DNA from 3 places in the Nonomuraea sp. NPDC050556 genome. Region 2 is predicted to be linked to each of the others. Evidence: riboswitches for the same ligand, from Rfam matches in the RefSeq annotation. Region 2 holds a riboswitch; each other region holds the start of a gene.
The links. Region 2 has a riboswitch for cyclic di-AMP ahead of ACIBG8_RS13105 (CHAP domain-containing protein). Riboswitches for the same ligand answer to the same signal wherever they lie in the genome.
Positions count from the first base shown of each region.

Region 1: it holds a riboswitch for cyclic di-AMP, as region 2 does, so the genes downstream of both, ACIBG8_RS38980 (hypothetical protein) here and ACIBG8_RS13105 (CHAP domain-containing protein) in region 2, are expected to answer to the same signal.
Region 3: it holds a riboswitch for cyclic di-AMP, as region 2 does, so the genes downstream of both, ACIBG8_RS17805 (C40 family peptidase) here and ACIBG8_RS13105 (CHAP domain-containing protein) in region 2, are expected to answer to the same signal.

Region 1 covers NZ_JBITGU010000004.1:394,104-400,683, forward strand. The annotation lists gene ACIBG8_RS38955 (roadblock/LC7 domain-containing protein) at 1-220, shown strand, start outside; gene ACIBG8_RS38960 (hypothetical protein) at 224-979, shown strand; gene ACIBG8_RS38965 (roadblock/LC7 domain-containing protein) at 1,009-1,383, shown strand; gene ACIBG8_RS38970 (hypothetical protein) at 1,399-1,770, shown strand; gene ACIBG8_RS38975 (alpha/beta fold hydrolase) at 1,767-2,630, opposite strand; gene ACIBG8_RS38980 (hypothetical protein) at 3,053-3,853, opposite strand; cyclic di-AMP (ydaO/yuaA leader) riboswitch at 4,023-4,161, opposite strand; gene ACIBG8_RS38985 (DUF5302 domain-containing protein) at 4,817-5,029, opposite strand; gene ACIBG8_RS38990 (MDR family MFS transporter) at 5,101-6,543, opposite strand.
Region 2 covers NZ_JBITGU010000001.1:2,707,673-2,714,252, forward strand. The annotation lists gene ACIBG8_RS13100 (Gfo/Idh/MocA family protein) at 175-1,113, shown strand; cyclic di-AMP (ydaO/yuaA leader) riboswitch at 1,231-1,368, shown strand; gene ACIBG8_RS13105 (CHAP domain-containing protein) at 1,381-2,067, shown strand; partial or broken gene ACIBG8_RS13110 (DUF6185 family protein) at 2,329-2,640, shown strand; gene ACIBG8_RS13115 (hypothetical protein) at 2,716-3,126, opposite strand; gene ACIBG8_RS13120 (RNA 2'-phosphotransferase) at 3,177-3,380, opposite strand; gene ACIBG8_RS13125 (RNA 2'-phosphotransferase) at 3,356-3,706, opposite strand; gene ACIBG8_RS13130 (extracellular solute-binding protein) at 3,950-5,287, shown strand; gene ACIBG8_RS13135 (carbohydrate ABC transporter permease) at 5,356-6,321, shown strand; gene ACIBG8_RS13140 (carbohydrate ABC transporter permease) at 6,318-6,580, shown strand, end outside.
Region 3 covers NZ_JBITGU010000001.1:3,762,116-3,768,695, reverse strand. The annotation lists gene ACIBG8_RS17825 (response regulator) at 1-602, shown strand, start outside; gene ACIBG8_RS17820 (phosphotransferase family protein) at 528-1,652, opposite strand; gene ACIBG8_RS17815 (NYN domain-containing protein) at 1,774-3,087, shown strand; gene ACIBG8_RS17810 (NlpC/P60 family protein) at 3,174-4,145, shown strand; cyclic di-AMP (ydaO/yuaA leader) riboswitch at 4,454-4,614, shown strand; gene ACIBG8_RS17805 (C40 family peptidase) at 4,692-5,192, shown strand; gene ACIBG8_RS17800 (hypothetical protein) at 5,265-5,918, shown strand; gene ACIBG8_RS17795 (M48 family metallopeptidase) at 5,921-6,580, shown strand, end outside.

The DNA of each region.
Region 1 (6,580 bases), on a different contig from region 2:
ACGCGCGACCATGGACGGCCTGGCCCAGGCGTCCCCCGGTGGAACGGTCCGGATCGACGACATGATCGTCGTCACCGACCGCGGCTACCACCTGCTCAGAACCCTCGACACCCCTTTCGAGGGCCCGCTGGTGATCTACCTGCACCTTGATCTGAAACTCGCCAACCTGGCGCTCGCCAGGCACCGGCTCCACACGATCTCCAGCCAGCTGACGATGTGAGCCATGTCTGCCTTCGACACCCTCCTGACGGGCCTCGCCAAGGAGCGCGCCTCCGGCTCCATCCGCCTGGGCAGGACCGGAACAGTGTTCCTGGCCGACGGCCGGGTCACCTACATGGAGTGCGCCCAGACGCCCAGCGTCGAGGACCTCCTGCGGGCCTCGGGCCGGGTCAGCGCCACCGCCCTGCGCTCGGCGCAGCAGGAGGGCGGTGACCTGCTGGTCGACAGCGGCGCCGTGACCAGGGGCGAGCTGCAGTTCTGCGTGCTCGGCGCGGTGCTCGACGCCGCGTACTTCCTGCTGCCCTCCAAGGGCACCAGGCCGAAGTTCCGCCCCGGGGAGCAGCACTGGCTGGGCACGCAGTGGTACTTCGAGGTGTCCGGGCTCATCCGCGAGTGCGCGCGCAGGCGCACCAGGCTGACGCAGCTGTGGCCGACGGCCGAGTACGACACGTCGCCCGTCATCCCGGTGCCGAGCCCGCGCTGCCACCGGATCCTGCTCAGCGACCTGGAGTGGGAGGTGCTCGTCCACACCGACAGCCAGTCGACGCCGCTCGACCTCGCCAGGCGGCTGGGCAGACCCGCCTACTCGACTTTGCTTGCCGTACGGCGGATGGCGGCGGCCGGGCTGTTACAGCAGCCGAGCGGCCTGCCCAAGCGGGTCAGGCAGGAACACGGCGACCGGCCGCCCGCGCCCCTGTACGAACCGACGGACATGGACGTGCTGGTCAGGTTGAAGAAGGCGCTGGAGGAGCTGTCGTGAGGTTCCCCTCACTCAGAAGGAGGCCGTCCGTGGAACTGCGCGAAGAGGTCGCCAAGGAGATGCGCCTCCTGCGCGAACGCGCGCCGGAGGTCAGCGGGAGCGTCGCCTGCACCGTGGACGGGCTCATGCTCGCCTGCGACGGGAGCGACGACACGAGCGAGCGGACGTCCGCGCTGGCGGCCGCCGTCCTGTCGCTCAGCAGGCGCATGTCGGAGATGGCCGGCCGGGGCGTGCTCGAAGAGACGCTCATGTCCGGCACAGCAGGGTTCGCCGCGTTCTATCCGGCGGGCCCCACCATCGTCCTCACAGTCCTCGCCGAGCCGGGCACCAACCTCGGCCTGCTGAGACTGGAGGGTCGCAAGACGGCGGCCGCCGTGGCCGCCCTGGCCTCGCGAAATCGCTAACCCAGGAGGAAACACATGGCCAGCATGGACATCTCGCTCAAGGAGATGATGGCGATCGACGGCTCGATCGGTGCGGCGATCGTCGACTACGGCAGCGGCATGGCGCTCGGCTCGCTCGGCGGCTCCAAGGAGCTCGACCTGCAGGTGGCGGCGGCGGGCAACACCGAGGTGATGAAGGCCAAGCTCCGCACGATGGAGTCGCTCGGTCTCAAGGACGGCATCGAGGACATCCTCATCTCGCTCAGCTCGCAGTACCACCTCATCAGGCCCATCACCGGCAGGAGCGGCAAGGGCCTGTTCGTCTACCTCGCGCTCGACCGGGGGCGCGCCAACCTGGCGCTGGCCCGCCACCAGCTGCGCGTGATCGAGGAGAAGCTGGAGGTCTAGGCCGAGGTGAGCTCGGTGATCGCGCCGGTGATCTGCTTCCAGAGCTGGCGCGGAAGGTCGTGGCCCATTCCCGGGAACGTCAGCAACCTGGCCCCGGGGATGGCCTCGGCGGTCGCGATCCCGCCGGGCAGCTGGACCAGCCTGTCGGCCTCGCCGTGGATGACGAGCGCCGGCACGTCCAGCTGCCTCAGCTGGTCCGTACGGTCACCCGAGGCGATGATCGCGACGAGCTGCCTGGCCGTACCCGCCGGGTCGTAGGCGCGGTCGTAGGAGAGCCCGGCGATCCTGGCCACGCGCTCGCGGTCCATCTCGAAGCCCGGGGAGCCGATGATCCCCCACAGCTCGAAGGAGCGCTCGACCGCTGTCGCCCGGTCGGGGGCGGGCGGCATCAGCAGCGCGGCGCCCGCCTCGGGGCTCGGGGCGCCGATGTCGGGGCCGGGGGTGGACATGATCGAGGTGAGCGTGAGGGTGCGCTCGGGGTATTCGATCGCGAACGTCTGGGCGATCATCCCGCCCATGGAGGCGCCGACGATGTGGGCGGACGGCCAGCCGAGGTGGTCCATGAGTCCTGCGGCGTCGGCGGCGAGGTCCTTGAGCAGGTAGGCGGCCTGCGGGTGGCCACCGAGCGCGGCGGCGAGGTCGGGCGGGCCCGCCTCGTGCAGGTGGGTGGACAGGCCCACGTCCCGGTTGTCGAACCGCACGACGTGGTGTCCCTGGTCGGCGAGGAGCTGGCAGAGCTCGTCGTCCCAGAAGATCATCTGTGCGCCGAGGCCCATGATGAGCAGCATGGGTTTGTCTTCCGGGGACCCGAAGGACTCGTAGCAGAGCTGGAGGCCGTTGACGCTCGCGAACTCGGTCATGCCAAATAGAATGACATTCTAATCGCCCAGAGAAAAGCCCCACCCGCAACCCCCGGGTAGCGCGCCCGCAGCGCGGGCAGTGCGCGGGATGACCGTAGTGTCTCGGCCACCCGGGGGGTACATGGGCCTTCCGAGCTAAGGGCGCGCACCCCAGGGCGCCGCGTCGGCGGGTCGGGGTACGGCGGAGCCCGGCGCCTTGTACGGCGGGCACCGGGCAACGAGCGGTGGATCAGCGCCTGACGAGAGCGGAGGTCCGCCCGCAACCCCCGGGTAGCGCGAGGATGACCGTAGTGTCTCGGCCAACCGGGGGGTACATGGGCCTTCCGAGCTAAGGGCGCGCACCCCAAGGCGCCGCGTCGGCGGGTCGGGGTACGGCGGAGCCCGGCGCCCTGTACGGCGGGCACCGGGCTACGAGCGTGGGATCAGCGCTTGACGAGAGCGGAGATCCGCCCCCGAGCCAGGAACAGCCCACCGCCGAGCAGCGCGAGACCACCCAGGATGGCGACACCACCGATGGTGTTCGACTCCGTGGCGTCCGACTTCACGGCCATCGCCTGAACGTCGATCGGCTTAGGCGCAGCGGCAGGAGCAGCGGCCTCGACCGGAGCCGCCTTCTTCGCAGGCTCGGCCTTCTTCACCGGAGCCTTGGCGGCGAGGACCGGCGGCTTGGCGGGGTTGCTGTCCTTACGCGCCCAAGCACCCGTGGAGAACGCCACCGGGTGGTTCTTCTTGCCCACCCCGTTGCCCCACTTGGTGATGACGTACTCCACCTTCGCGTGCCCCTCGCCACCGACACCGTCCACACCCAGCGTGCCGCTGTTGAACGTGCCACCCAGCAGGTAGGCGAACGTCTTGGCGTCGAGGTCGAGCATGACCCCGTTGTTCGACGGGTTGCCAGGACCCCGGTCGCCGACGAAGAACGGCGCCTTCTTGCCCTTGTAGACCACGTACCCCTCGGTGAACAGCGGCCAGCTCGGGCTGGCGGCCATCCCCTTCTGCATCGGCTTGCCGCTGGCGGGCAGGCCCGTGTCACCGGCGCGGCCGGAGGAGTCGTCCCAGTAGTACGAGGCGGTGGTGGACCCCTTGAGCAGGACGGGCTTCTCGTTCTGCTGGGCGACGGGGGTCATCTCGACGTCGGCGTGGGCGGCGGCTGCGCCTGCTCCGGCGATGAGGCCGGCGACAGCGAGCATGGTGAACGTGCGCATGGCGAAGCGGGGAGTCATGAAGAAGAAAGGTCCTTTGTGCGGGGACGGGGAAAGTCGCGCTCAAGAAGGCGCGTAGCCGGGCAGAAGGGCCAGACGGTCGCTACGCGAAAGAGCGGGAGAAAAAGATCAGTACCCGGGGGCCGTTACGGCACGAAAGGGGGAAGGGGCGTGGAAACGCATAAGTTCGTGGTCCTCTCCATCGCGCCTACCGGGTTAGCTGACGGGTTCGGGCGTGGAGATGCCCTACCGACCTGGGGAGGTCGGATTCACCCCAAGGGACGTGGGTCCCCGGCTCCCGCGTTCGCGGGATTCGGCGCCAGCCGGCTGCCTCTTCCTGGTGAAGGGCCAGGTCACCGGCTGGTAACGCTTAGGACTGTAGGCACAAAGCGGGACAAAAGCAAAACTAAACCCATGAAAACCCCAGAAGATCTACCTTGGTGTCCCATGAATCAGTAGTGCCTATCAACCACGAAAGCCCTGCACAGCCCCGGATTTCGCACATTTCCCGCCGCTTGTCGATCTCGGGGCGAATGTCACGCCAATCACAGGGCGGGGGCCCGAAATGGATCTACCTTCCCCTGGCGGAATGCACACCCCTGGAGAAGGAGATCGTCAAAGGCCCGATGAAGGTCGGCAACGAGAGGAAAGCCGCGCCATGGAGCCGCATGGAGGGCGCGGGGCCCGAGAGGGCGCGAGTAGCGGGAGGTGGGGGCGCTGGGGCCGCAGGAGAGCCCGAGTCGCAGAAGGTGGGGGCGCTGGGGGCCTGGGAGACCTGGGGCCGGGAGGTCGGGGATCGCGGGTGGCGCGCCAAAGGGGCGAGTGGAGCGACGCGGGGGTGCGGGGGAACTCACGGGAGGTCGCGGGTCTCACGGGGAGATCGCGGGCGTCGCTGGGGGTCGCGCCAAGGGTCGCGAAGAGGTGGGGGTCGCGAGGAGGTGGGGACAAAGAAGGGGGTACGGCTGGGCCGTACCCCCTGGAGGATTAACCGCCGCTCTTGCGGCGGAAGGTGCGCTTGCCACCAGCAGGACCGTGCGTGCCGTGGATCTTCGAGGGGTCCTTGCCCCTGCCACCGGCCGCCGCTTCGGCGTGCTGGTTCTTCTTCAGCTCCAGCGCCTCGCGGAACTTGCGCTTCATCTCGTCCTCTGAGACTTCGGCGTCTTGCGTGTTGTCCGGCTCCGCCGGGGTGTCAGCCATGAGGACCTCCTGGTGTTGGGGACAACCCACAGCTTCGCACGACTGCCCACACAGCGCGAAACCGGGCCCGTTCAGACCAGGGCTTCCAGCTTCTGCTCCACCGGTACGGCCCGCGTCAGCCGACCCCCAGGCAGCCCGGTGAGGGCCAGGAACGCGATCAGAGCCCCGGCGACGCCCAGCCACGGGATGACGGTCGCCGCAGCCGAGGCGTGCGCCGCCTGCAGACCGTGGAGCGGCGCCTCCGTGGTGACCACCGAGCCATAAGCGGTCCCTGCGATGGCGAGCGCCACCGAGCCGCCGATCTGCCGGAAGAAGGTCAGGTTGGCGGTAGCCGTACCGATGAACTGCGGCGGGACGGACTGCTGGATCGCCACGGTCAGCCCGGACAACATCGGCCCCATGCCCAGCCCGATCAGCGCCATCCACCCGGCCAGCGCCAGCGGCGCGGTGTCGAGCGACAGGTTCACGCACAGCAGCGTCCCGGCGATCAGCAGCACAGGGGCCCCGAGCAGGAACGGCTTGAACAGACCGGTCCGCGACATCAGCGCGCCCATGATCACGCTGCCCGCGACCATGGCCAGCGTGAGCGGGTAGATGCGCAGACCCGAGCTCGTCGCGCTGACCCCGAGCGCCTCCTGGAAGTAACGCGGCAGGAAGACGACCCCGGCGAACATGCAGAAAGCGGTGAAGAACGAGACCACGTTGACCAGCGTGTAGCTGCGGTTGGCGAACAGGTGCATCGGCATGATCGGGTCGGCCACCCGCCGCTCGATCAGCACGAACGCCGCGAGCAGCACCAGCGACCCGATGATCGGCCCGGCGACGGTCAGCGTGGTCCAGGTGTTGTCGCCGATGCCCTTGTTGGTCAGCCCGACGAGCAACGCGCAGATCGCCACGGCGAAGACGGCGATGCCCAGGTAGTCGGGCCGCCCGCCGCCGGTGCCCTTGCGGAACGGCAGGCGCATGACGATGATCGCGGTCAGGATGATGCCGAGCGGCACGTTCACGTAGAAGGCCCAGCGCCAGCTCGCGTAGTCGGTGAACAGGCCGCCGAGGAACGGGCCGGCCACGAAGCTCAGCGCCATCACGCCACCGAGCGCGCCCTGCACCCTGGCGCTCTTGTCCGGCGGGAACAGCTCGATCACCAGCGCCATCGACAGCGGCATCAACGCCCCGGCCCCGAGGCCCTGCAAACCGCGGAAGGCGATGAGCTGGGTCATGTCCTGACTCAGCCCGCACAACGCGGAGCCGATCACGAACACCACCACGCCGATCAGCAGCAGGCGCTTCCTGCCGTACTGGTCGGACAGCCTGCCGTACAGCGGGACGGTCACCGTCGAGGTCAGCAGGTAGGAGGTCACGACCCAGGTGTAGAGGTCGGTGCCGCCCAGCTCAGAGGTGATCTTGGGCAGCGCGGTGCCGACGATCGTCTGGTCGAGCATCGCGAGGAACATGCCGCCAAGGACGGCCAGCAGGAGCAGGCCGTTCCCCTTTTTCTTTATGTCAGTAGTCACAGGTAGAGATTGATATGTAAGCTCTGACATGTCAATA
Region 2 (6,580 bases):
GCTGAAGGGATGGAGCGCTGAAGGGATGGAGCGCTGAAGGGATGGAGCGCTGAAGGGATGGAGCGCTGGAGGGGCTTCTTGGGGATTCGTGGGGGTTTGGGTGGGGGGTTGGTGGTCTTTGTGGGGTTCGCTCTAAGGTGGGGTTCTCTTTACTGATCGGGAGGACCGGGTGTGATGGAACTGGCGTGGGGCATCGCGGCGACCGGCGGCATCGCGCGCACCGTCGGTGAGGTGATCGCCGCTGAACCCACCATGCGGGTCGCGGCCGTAGGGTCGCGCGACCAGGCCAGGGCCGCGGACCTCGCCGCGCACCTCGGCGCCGAGCACGCGCACGGCTCCTACAAAGCCCTCTGCGAAGACCCGTCGGTAGACGCCGTCTACATCGCCACCCCCCACGCCCAGCACCTCGAGGTCGCCGAGCACGCCATCGCCAACGGCAAAGCCGTCCTCTGCGAGAAATCCCTCACCGCCAGCGTCGCCGAAGCCGAGCGCATGGTCCAGCTGGCCCGGGAGAACAAGGTGTTCCTCATGGAAGCCATGTGGACCCGCTTCAACTCCCAGATCCAGCACATCACGAAGCTCGCCCAGGACGGCAGGCTGGGCGACATCCGGCTGGTCCAGGCGTCGTTCGGCTTCGCGCAGCCGTACGACCCGGAACACCGTCTCTGGAACCCGGCCACCGGCGGCGGCGCCCTGTTCGACCTGGGGATCTACCCGTTCGCCCTGGCCCAGCTCTTCCTCGGCCAGCCGGAAAAAGTCCACGTGGCCGGTTCGCTGGCGCCCTCGGGTGTGGACGCCGAGGCGGGGGTGCTGATGGAGTTCCAGGGCGGCGCGCGGGCTCTGCTGGACACCTCGCTGGTCAGCCCGCACGCCAACAGCGCCACCATCGTCGGCACCCTCGCCCGCGTCGACATCGACGCCCCCTTCTGGGCTCCCACCAGATTCACCATCGGCGACGAGGAGTTCACCGGCCCCTCGGACGGCTACGCCAACGAGGTGCGCGAAGTGCGCGACGCGCTGCGCGAGGGACGCACGGAGAGCGCGGTCATGCCGCTCGACGACACCCTCACGATGATGCGGCTTCTGGAGGACGCGAGGAACCGCCTCCTCTGACCTGGTCATTTGCGGATTTGTAATCTCCTTGCCCGATGTATTACCTTCAAGGCACTCGAGGTATACGTCCGGGCTACCCGTTCGTTGCCAAACCATCGCACAAGACATTCACAGGCTCGCCTGTGACCGCTGAGTCCGCCGTGAGGCGGAGCCGGGGACCCACGTCCTTTGGGGTGAATCGGCACTTCGGTGCCATAGGGCAGCTTCCACGCCCGAACCCGTCAGCTAACTCGGTAAGCGGCATGGAAGCAAGGAGTTCCCCTCTCGATGGCCAAGCACCGTCGCACGCGCACCCCGAAGCTCAACTACTCGCACGCAATCCTGGGCATGAGCGTGTTCAGCGCCGCCTTCGGCGTCCACACCTCGGCCACTGCCGAGACCGCACCGAAGCCCCTCCCAGAGCTCCCCCACATCGCCGCACTGCAGGCCCCCAAGGCGCAGGCGCCCGTCGAGGCCAAGCCCTCGGTCACCAAGGTCCTCTCGCTGGCGAAGGCGCAGATCGGCACCAAGGAAGACGCCAAGGGCGGCGGCACCAAGTTCCAGAAGTGGTACGTGAACTCCCAGCGCGCCGCCGAGACCGTCAAGCGGGACGGCGGCAGCAGGCAGGACTACCTCAACGCCGCCTGGTGCGCGATGTTCGTGTCCTGGGTCGGCGAGGAGACCGGCGCGCGCAAGACCGTCGGCTGGGACGCGTACACCGTGACGCACGCCAAGTGGTTCAAGGCCAACAAGCGCTGGGGCACCGCCGCCAAGCCGGGCTCCGTGGTGTTCTTCTCCTGGAGCGGCAGCAAGAGCCTCGACGCCATCCAGCACGTCGGCTTCGTGGAGAAGGACAACGGCAACGGCACGATCACCACGATCGAGGGCAACACCGGCAACGGCCAGGTCGAGGAGCGCGTGCGTCCCAAGTCCCAGGTCGTCGGCTACGGCTACCCCGAGTACGGCAACGCCTGACCGTCACGGTTTGAAGTAGTTTTCCCACCCCCTCCGACGCCCAGGGTCGCCGAAGCGACCATGGACGCATGCTTCGACGAGTGCGCGGCCGGGCCGAGGCCCGGCCGCGTCCCTCCCGATCCCTCCGATCCTCCGCCCTGAGCGCGTTGTGGGTGTTGTGCGCGCTCTCGATGGCGGGGCTCGTCCTGGCGTTCACGGCCCTCTCGCGGACGGCCGTGGACGCGCCCACCGTCCGACGCCGGCGGGCCGCTCTTCTGGCTCGTCCCCGGGTTCCTGCTCGGCCTGCTGTGGCGGTACCTGCCCGGCCGCGCCGGTGTGATCAAGGTGCTGCCGATCGCCCTGAGCTACGTGGTCAGCGCCCTGGGCCACCTGCTGGTCTCCCAACTGCTCGGCCAGGACCCTCGTGTGGGGAGTGCTGTCGCTCACGGCGATCGTCATCGACGTCAAGACGCTGCGCCTGCTGGAGGTCGAACCGACGAGCGTCAGATACGACCTCGCCACCCCTCTACGGGCTCGGCGGCTGGCCGGCGCGGCTCGTCGGCCTGCTCCCCCAGCTCACGGCGGTCGCGCTGATGGTCTACGTCATCGTGCAGCCCGACGCGGGCCTCGTGCAGAGCGACCCCCTGCAGGTGTTCAGGCGCGGCTGACTCAGCCGTAGATCCTGGTGGTCGCGCAGCTGTCCCCCGTGGCCCCGCCCGTCGAGCAGACCTCCACGTCGATGAAGGCGACGTCCCTCAACTGCGCGTTCAGCGGTACGTCGATCCGCGGCCGAGGCTGCTGGAGCCTCGTCCTGCAAGGGTGCTTGACCCAGTCCTTGAGGGCGAATCCCGCCTTCATCTGCCTGGTCACGGCAGTGGTGCCGCAGTGGCCGAAGTCCAGCCAGCCGTACCCCTTCACCGCGTAGGCGGGGTGGGCGACGGGCAGGCCGTTGGGGCCCTGGGAGAAGGTGACGGTTCGCTCGATCACGCCGTCCATGCTCAGGTGCCCGTCGGGTGTGGTGACGGGGCCCCATGAGCTGATCGGGGTGAGAGCCAGGGCGAGTGCCAGCTGGATGTACATGCCGCCCATCGTCGGACGATCACCGGCGGATCACCTGAGCAGGGGGGTACTCACAAAAACCGCGGCGGGACGTGGGCGGTGAGCCACACGCCGTTGGCGCTCACCCGGAACTCGTGCCCCTCTCTGTGCATCGCGCCGGACGCGACGACGAGCACCACCGGCTTGCCCCGCCTGGCCCCCACCCGCTCCGCGGTCTCCCTGTCCGCCGACAGGTGGACGTATTGCCGGCTCATCGGCAGCAACCCCGACGACATGATCGCGGCGACGCTGCGCCCGACGGTCCCGTGGTAGAGGAACTCGGGTGGTACGGCAGGCTCCAGCCCGAGGTCCACCGAGACGAGTGCCCCTGGCTCGCCCTGATGCGGGTCCCCTCGATCACGTACCTGCGCTTGTCGTTCTCCGCCACCACCTGTTCGAGCTCGTCGCGCGTCACGGCGAAGCCGTGCGCGCCCGCCGCCCGCACCAGGTCGTCGATCTCCACCCACCCGTGCTGGTCGAGCGAGATGCCGATCTCCTCCGGCGCGTGCCTGAGGTGTCTGGCCAGGTATTTGGACACCCGGACCATCCGCTGGGAGTTCATCGGGACATCCTCCCAGACGCGTGGTCTGTGGGGCTATCGATATGGGAGCGCTCCCAAATGACCGTTTGCGCCGTATATACGACTTCAAACTGGGAGAACGCTCTCTCGGTAACGGTTGCGTTTCAGGCAGTTGACGGCTGAGCACACGGATGGCCACTCTGTTTGGGAGCGCTCCCAAAATTCCCGAAAACCCCCGCGGCCTGCCGCGGCCACCTCCCAGCTCCCCACGAGAGGGGTCTCCCCATGACTATCAGCATGCGCCGCGGCGCGCTGAGCGCGGCGGTCCTGGCCACCGCCCTGACGATCACGTCCTGTGGCTCGGGCGGCACCCCCGCCCCGTCGACCGGACAGAGCGCCGCAGCCTCCGCCCCCGAGCCGGTCACCATCACGGTCAACACCTTCGGCGGCGGCACCAACTTCGGCTACAAGGAGCCGATCGAGAAGTGGAACGCCTCCCACACCGACATCAAGATCAAGGAGGCGCACCTCTCCGACCAGTTCGAGCAGCAGTACTGGCCGCAGATGATCCAGTACCTGCAGTCCGGCAACGGCGCCGGTGACGTGATCGGCATCGACGAGGGCGGCATGGGCCTGGCCAAGGCGCACCCCGAGTGGTGGGCCGACCTCGGCGAGCAGGGCCTGACCTCCCGCCAGGGCGACTTCCCCGCCTGGAAGTGGGAGAACGGCGTCGCCGCCGACGGCAAGCTGTTCGGCCTCGGCACCGACATCGGCGGCATGAGCCTCTGCTACCGCAAGGACCTGTTCAAGAAGGCCGGCCTGCCCACCGAGCGCGACAAGGTCAGCGCCCTGTGGCCGACGTGGGACGACTTCCTCAAGGTCGGCCAGCAGTTCCAGGCCAAGGCCAAGGGCAGCAAGTTCACCGACGGCACCAACACGCTCTACAACGTGGTCCTCGTCCAGGAGGCGGCCAAGAACGGCAACGTCACCTACTTCGACAAGGACAACAACCTCATCGTCGACAAGAACCCGGCGGTGAAGAACGCGTTCGACTTCGCGCAGAAGCTGACGACCCAGGGACTGACCGCCAAGCTGCGCAACTTCACCGACGAGTGGTCGGCCGGCATGCAGAAGGACACCTTCGCCACGCTCGGCTGCCCGTCGTGGATGCTCGGCGTCGTGTCCGGCAACGCCGGTGACGCGAACAAGGGCAAGTGGGACGTCGCGGCGGTGCCCGGCGGCGGCGGCAACTGGGGCGGCTCGTGGGTCGCGGTGCCGAAGCAGACCAAGCACCCGAAGGAGGCCGCGATGGTCGCCGACTACCTGACCAGCGCGGAGACCGAAGCCTCGATCTTCACCACGGCCGGGAACATGCCGAGCAACAGCAAGGCGCAGGCCGACCCGGCGGTGCAGGGCGCCAAGAACCCCTACTTCGACGACGCCCCGATCGGCGAGATCTTCGCCAAGTCGGCCGCCTCGCTGCAGCCGGTGTTCCTGGGCGTGAAGCACGCGCAGGTCAAGAACGCCATCGAGTCGGTGGTGCAGGGCATGGACGACGGCAGCGTGAGCCTCGACAAGGCCTGGCAGCAGCTCATCGACGACGCCGTCAAGGCCGCGGGCTAGTCCACCTTCTTCCTGTACGGCGGCGCGAGGTCAGGCCCGCCGTACAGGAAGCCTGCGAAAGGCGTGTCATGAGTGTTCATCTCGACCCAGGGACTCCCCTGCGTGCGACGCCGCCCCGGCGGCGGCGCGGGCGCCGGGCCCCGGGCCGACCCTGGCGGTCCACGTTCGACCTCCGAGCGATGCCGTACCTCCTGGTCTCTCCCTATTTCTTGCTCTTCGCCGCCTTCGGGCTCTTCCCGCTGGCGTTCACCCTCTGGTACTCCCTCTACGACTACGACCTCGCCGGCACCACCGAGTGGGCGGGCCTGGGCAACTACGCCGCCCTGCTGACCGACGAGGACTTCTGGAACGCCGTCGTCAACACCCTCGGCATGTTCGTCCTCGCCACCGTCCCGCAGATCGTGCTGGCGCTCCTGCTGGCCAACGCGCTGAACAAGAAGCTCAGGGGCCGCCTGCTCATCCGGATGGGCGTCCTGCTGCCGCTGGTCACCTCCGTGGTCGCGGTCGCCGTGGTGTTCACCCAGCTCTACGGCCGCGACTGGGGCCTGGTCAACTGGGTGCTCGGCTGGTTCGGCGCCGATCCGGTGAGCTGGCGGGTGGAACGCGTGCCGTCCTGGATCGCGATCGCCACCATGGTCGACTGGCGGTGGACCGGCTACAACGCGATCATCTTCCTGGCCGGCATGCAGACGATCCCGAAGGACCTCTACGAGGCGGCGGCGATCGACGGGGCGTCCAGGCGCAGGCAGTTCTGGCAGATCACGCTGCCGATGCTGCGCCCGACGATGATCTTCGTGGTGCTCAACTCCACGATCGGCGGCCTGACGCTGTTCGCCGAGCCGACCACCTTCTACAGCGGGAACGTCGACGGCGGCTCGCAGGGCCAGTTCCAGACGGTGGCCATGTTCATCGTCAAGCAGGGCTTCAGGGAGTTCGACTACGGCTACGCGGCGGCGGCCGCCTGGCTGCTGTTCCTGCTCATCCTCATCGGGGCGGGCGTCAACTTCCTCATCATCAGGAGGACCACCCGATGAGACACTGGAACGCCACCCTGATGACCAGGGTGATGCTGACGCTCACGCTCGTCGTGTCGGCCTTCCCGCTCTACTGGATGATCGTCATCGCCTCGCGCACCAACGCGGACGCGGTGGCCGTGCCACCGCCGTTCCTGCCCGGCGGCAACCTGGGCGACAACATCGTCAAGGTGCTGCAGAACGAGGACGCGCACTTCCTCGACGGCCTGATCAACTCCGCCATCGTGGCGTCCACGGTGACGGTCTCGGTGGTGCTGAT
Region 3 (6,580 bases), 1.1 Mb from region 2:
GGCTGTCGATGATCCTGTCCGGCGCGCCCGACCTGGCGATCGTGGGGGAGGCGTCGGACGGCGACCAGGTGCCCGCGATGGTGGCCGAGCACCGGCCGGACGTCGTGCTCATGGACATCCGCATGCCCAACGTCGACGGCCTGACCGCCACGGAGGCGCTGCGCGCGACGGCCAAGCCGCCGGAGGTGGTGGTCCTGACCACCTTCCACGCCGACGCCCAGGTCCTGCGCGCGTTGCGGGCGGGCGCCGCTGGCTTCCTCCTGAAGGACATCCCGCCCGCCGACCTGGTGGCCGCGATCCGCAAGGTGGCGGCGGGCGAGCCCATCCTCAGCCCGGTGGTGACCCGTCAGCTGATCACCCACGTGTCGGACGGCGGCGCCGACACCAGACGCGAGCGGGCACGGCGGCTGCTGGACCGCCTCAGCGAACGCGAACGCGAGGTCGCCGAGGCGGTGGGGAAGGGCCGCTCGAACGCCGAGATCGGGGCTGACCTTTACATGAGCGTGGCGACCGTGAAGGCCCACGTCTCACGCATCCTCACCAAGCTCGACCTCAACAACCGCGTCCAGATCGCCCTCCTCGTCTACGACGCCGCCCCCTAACAGCTGCTCCAGGGCGGCTCTGTGCATGACGAGGTCGTCGGGGTCGTCTGGCATGGGTTGTTCGCCGAAGTGGATGCGGCGGTGCCAGACGCGGGCCATGACGATGCCGTGGCGCAGCGCCGCGTACGTCTCGTAGAAAGGCATGTCCTTCGGGGTGTAGCCGGTCAAGGAGGTGTATCTGGCGCAGACGTCCTCCGTGCGCATGAAGTCCGGCAGGCCGGGGAGTTCGAAGACCTCGGCGATGTCCTGGAAGAAGCGGTGGAGGAAGATCATCCAGCCCAGGTCGAGCTCGCGCGGGCCGATCGCGGCCATCTCCCAGTCGAGCACCGCCACCGGAGTGAAGTCGCGGTACATCACGTTGCCGATCCGCGCGTCGCCCCAGCACAACACGTCAGGACCCGGGTCCTCCGGCCAGTGGGTCTCCAGCCAGTCGAAGGCGCGCTCCAGCAACGGGATGCGCATCGCCCCGTGCGCCCACTCGTAATAGGCGCGCTGCTCGTCCACGTGCCTGCGCAGCCCGCCCTCGCCGAGCACCGCCAGCTCCTCCTTCGCGAACGGCGCGTCGTGGAGCGCCGCCACGATGGCCACCGTGTGGTCCTGCAGCCGGCGGCGATCGGCGGGAGCGGCGTCCAGCAGCCACCCCTCGAAGGTGTAGGGAGCCACGTCGAGCGGGACGTCGCCGTCCTCGCGCTCCATCACGAAGAACGGCGTGCCCAGCGGCCCCGCGTCGGGCTCGAACCACAGGGCGCGCGGCGCGAGCACCCCGGCCCGCTCCCTGGCCAGCCGCATGACCTCGAACTGCGTCCCCAGGTCGTAGGTGGGGAAGACGGGCACGGCCTCGGCGGCCGGCGCCATGCGGGCCACGCACCGCGTCTGCCCTCCCTGCCACGAGGCGGTGAAGAAGAGCGTCTCGCTCGACATCCCGTTGCCCGAGGGGCGCGACAGCTCCGACACCGTCACCGCGCAGCCGAGCCTGCCCTCCAGCCAGGCGTGCACCCGGTCGTGGAGTTCGTCGAGATCGCGGGTCGATGTGCGCATCTGCTCCGACATGGCACAGTCGTATACCTCCAACCAAGCGCTTGTCCATATGCACCCGGACACGCCCATGCCCGCGACAGCCGTACCCTTGTCTGAAAGACAGCACGCGAAGGGTCAGTTGAAAGGCAGTGGGATGAGCTCAGCCGGTGAAGGCCTGTCTCGCCCGCTTCCCGAGCAGGTGCGGATCAACGTGGTCGACCTGGCCGCTCAGGTGCTCGGGTCGATGCCCGCTGCCACGATCCCGCCGCCGCTGCGCGGCATCGCCAAGTTCGATCCGCGAAAACGGGCCAAGCTCGGCAGCGCGCCCATCGCGGCCCAGCTGGAGAACGACAAGGAGTTTCGCGAGGCGGTCGCCGAGTCGGTGGCGGCCGGGTGGCCGGAACTCGTCTCAGCGCTGGCCGAGGGCAACGTGCCGCCGGCCGCCGACCCCGTCCTGGTGGCTGCCGCAGCTTATCTGACCCGCCCGCCCGGATGGGCGGAGATGGTCGAGACGGCCCGCGTGGATCTCGAGCAGACGGCCGCCGCAGCCGAGGGCTCCGCCCAGGAGCAGACCGTCACCCGCCTGCGCGAGCAGCTCGCCGCGCAGAAGACCTCGGCCAAGGAGGAGGTCGAACGGTTGCGCGAGCAGCTCAAGACCGCCCGCTCGGAGAACTCCGACCTGCGGCGCAAGCTCCACGAGGCGCGCGAGCGGATGAAGGCGGCCGACTCCAGGGCGGCCGAGTTCGAGCACGCGGCCCAGCACGCCAAGGAGTCGAAGGCCGCCGCTTCGTCGGCGGGGGAGTCCGAGGTCAGGCGGTTGCGCGAGCGGCTCAGCGACGTGGAGCGCCAGCTTGAGGCGTCGCGCCGGGCCGCGCGCGAGGGCAGGAGCATCGAGGACGCGCGCATCAGGGTGCTGCTCGACGCGCTCCAGGACGCCTCGGCCGGGCTGCGCAGGGAGCTCGCCCTGCCCACGACGATCAGCCGTCCGGCGGACTCGGTGGCCGCGGTCGCGCCGGGGCAGCCGGGCGTCGCCGCCCGCGCACTGGCCGACGACGACCCGCAGCTGCTCGACCAGCTGCTGGCGCTGCCGCAGGTGCACCTGATCATCGACGGCTACAACGTCACCAAGACCGGCTACGGCACGCTCACCCTCGCCGACCAGCGGGCCAGGCTGATGACCGGGCTCGGCGGCCTGGTCGCGCAGACCCGCGTCGAGGTGACCGTGGTCTTCGACGGCGCGGAGCTCAACGCGCCCGTCCAGGTGGTGGCGCCGCGCGGGGTGCGGGTGATGTTCAGCGCCCCGGGCGAGATCGCCGACGACCTCATCAGGCAGCTCGTGCGGGCGGAACCGCAGGGCAGGGCCATCGCGGTGGTGTCGTCCGACCGCGAGGTCGCCGAGTCGGTGCGCAGGATGGGCGCGCGCGCCGTACCCTCGTCGATGTTGCTCAGGCGGCTCGGCCGGGCTTAGGTCACAAATCAGACTTTCTGGTTAGCTGGCCCTTCCCTTTTCTGTACTATTTCCCCCCAGGTGTGATCACTGGGAGGGCGTGCGCTGTGAGGTTTGGCCGGGTACCGCTGGCCGCGGGCATGGCGGTGGTGGCTCTTCTGCTGCCCCTTGACGGGGCGATGGCCGATCCCAAGCCGACCATCAAGCAGGCCAAGGCCAAGCTCGAGAAGCTCAACGACAAGGCCGACAAGGTCGTCGAGAGCTACAACCAGGCCACCGAGCGGTACAAGAAGGCGAAGAAGGCCTACGGCACGCTCAACGACACCTACAAGCGCAGGCTGGCCACCGTCGCCGGGTTACGCACCCAGATCGTCACCATGGCCGTCAACGAGTACCAGACCGGCGTCATGGGCCACCTGCCCGCGCTCATGGGCGGGGGCGACCCGACGGGCAAGCTCAACGTCATGGCCCTGGTCGACCAGCTCGCCGACGAGCGGTCCGAGCAGCTCACCGCGTTCGACAACCAGAACCGCGAGCTCGTGGCCGACCGCGACAAGGCCAAGACGGCGCTGGCGTCGGCCGACAAGGAGCGCGACGCGGTCGCCAAGGACCGGGCCGACGTGCTCAAGCTGGTCGCCCAGCAGAAGAAGCTGCTGGTGAAGCTCGGCGCCTACCGGGCGGGCGACCCCAACAGCACGGGCGTGGAGTACACGGGCTCGGCGTCGGGCAACGCGGCGGCCGTCCTGGAGTTCGCCTTCGCGCAGGTGGGCAAGCCGTACCAGTTCGGCGGTACGGGGCCGGGCAGCTGGGACTGCTCGGGGCTGACGCAGGCGTCGTGGCGGGCCGGTGGCGTGTCGCTGCCGCGCACGACGTGGGAGCAGTGGTCGTGGGGGGCGAACCGCAAGGTGCCGCTCGACTCGCTGCAGCCGGGGGACCTGATCTTCAGCGAGGGTCTGGGGCACGTCAGCATCTACGCGGGGGACGGCAAGATCGTCCACGCGCCGCAGACGGGTGACGTGGTCAAGATCGTCGCCCTTTCCGACTACGGCAGGCCGCTCGTCGGCGCTATCCGCCCGTAGTCCCTTTTCACCATCTTTCCGGTACGGCGCGCCGTACCGGAACTCAGCCATGCCCTGAAACGGATGTGACTGGAGTGACGGATGGGGTTTGACAGACCCTGTGAGGGGCGCGATGTGAGCAGGGTCACATATCGATAACAGAGCCCCATGTCCAGCAGGGGTATCTCGTCTTACTGACGGAAAGATGGATCTTTACTCTTTGCTTACGCTTTGCCGAGCCGTGGCGAGACGAGTACCTTCTGGCTCCGCGGCGGCAAGCCATGACGCCCGCGAAGTGAATCCGTTGGCCGCCGCCCACCAGAACGACCCCCGGCGGCCTGCCGAATTCGTGCAGCCAGGAGGCACGGAGCCGGGGAACCATCGATCCCATTCCCCCGGGATCAGGGGTGAATCGGCGCATCACGCGCCGTAGGGCGACTTCCACGCCCGAATCCGTCAGCTAACCCGGTAGGCATTCGTGGAAGTCCCAAGGAGACAATCCTGTCTACCTCCCTGCAATTCCCCCGTTTGTCGCGCCTAGCCCGCATCTCTCTGAGCGGGATCGCCATGACGATGACCGTGACAGCCGGGGGCGTCGCCCTCCAGGCTGCCTCGGCCCAGGCGGCGACGGCGAGCACCACCACCACGACCGCGAAGCCCGCCAAGGTGACGCGGTCGGCGAAGGCGGCGAAGGCCGCCCGGCAGAAGGCGAGGGCCGGCAAGGCCGTCGCCGTGGCCAAGAAGCAGCTCGGTGACCCCTACCGCTACGGCGCGACGGGCCCAGGCTCCTTCGACTGCTCCGGACTCGTCCAGTACGCCTGGAGGAAGGCCGGAGTGAAGATCCCGCGCGTGACGAACAGCCAGTACGCACGCATCAGGACCAAGGTCTCCTGGGGCAACCTCCGCCCGGGCGACCTGATGTTCTTCCACGGGAAGGGCCACGTGGGCATGTATGTCGGCAACGGCAAGATGATCCACTCGCCGAGCTCGGGTAAGACGGTCCGCATCGAGAAGCTCAGCGGATGGCGGAAGTCGTCGTTCGCGGGAGCGGTGCGTCCCGGCGCGTGACCCCTTCGTGCAGGCCCCGTCCCGACGTGGGACGGGGCTTTCACGCGTACGGCCCGGCTACGCTCTTTGAGCGTGTCCCTCCTCCTCAGAGCATCGCTGGCGGCCCTCGCCGTCCTGGCGGTCTGCGTGGGGAGCGCACCACCGCCGACCAGTGACCTGACCCGGCGCGCCGAGCTCGCGGCCGAGCGGGTGTCGGCCATCCTGGGGGTCCCCGTACATCCCGTCGTGGTGGTCCCGTCCTCCGACGGCGAAGCGGCGAGGCTCGCAGGGGTCGGGTCCGTCGACGGGCTCGCCGCGCTGGCCGACCGCGGCCGCGTCATCGTCGTGCCGGGCAACTTCGCCAAGCTCACCCCCACCGGCCGCGACGTCGTCCTCACCCACGAGCTCACCCACGTCGCGGCGGGCACCGGCGGCGTCCCCGCCTGGCTGCGCGAGGGTTTCGCCGACTACGTCGCCTACCGCGACGCCGGGCTGCCGGTGAAGGTCGCGGCGGCGGAACTGGCCGGAGACGTGCGCGCCGGTCGCCTGCCGTACGAGCTCCCAGGACCTCAGGACTTCGCCCCGGGCGCCGTGCGGCTGGCCCAGGCGTACCAGGAGGCGTGGCTGGCGTGTCGCTTCGTCGCCGAGCGCTTCGGTGAGGACAGGCTGGTGAGGCTCTATCGTGATCCGACGTCGCTCGGCATCACCCGAGGATGGCGTGAGTACGTGCTCGAACAACTGGGGTGACTATGGGCGAAGTGAGAGAACGGCGGCAGCTCGGGGTCGCGCTCGCGGGGCTCGGCGCGGTGATCCTCGTCGTGGTGTGGCTCACCACGCCCTGGCGGGTCCTGCCGCCCGGCGCCCCCTACGTCGCGCCGGACCCGGCGCGTGACTTCACCCCGGCCGAGATCGCCAGGTCCGTGGCGTTCGACGCGGCGACCGGCACGCCCGCCTACCTGTCGCTGGGGCTGACGATCCTGTTCGCCGGGATCCTGGTCGCCACCCCCTTCGGCGCGCGCCTCCTGGGCAGGCTCAGGGGCCCCTGGTGGGTGCGGGCGATCCTGGGCGTCCTCGTGCTCACCGTGCTCGTGGAGGCGGTCAGGTGGCCGCTGGGGATCTGGTTCGAGGTGCAGCTGCGCGCGTTCGGCCTGTCCACGCAGAACTGGGCGAGCTGGAGCCTCGACCGCGTCAAGAGCATCGGCGTGCGGGTCGTGCTGCTGTCGATCATGGTCGTCGCGGTGATCGCGCTGGCCAGGCGGTTCAGGCGCTGGTGGATCCCGGCGGCCGTCGGCGCCTTCGCGCTCACCCTGGCCGCGTCGTTCGTCTATCCGGTGGTGTTCGAGCCGCTCTTCAACGACTTCCGCCCGATGCCCGCCGGTCAGTTGCGCACCGACCTGCTCGCGATGGCG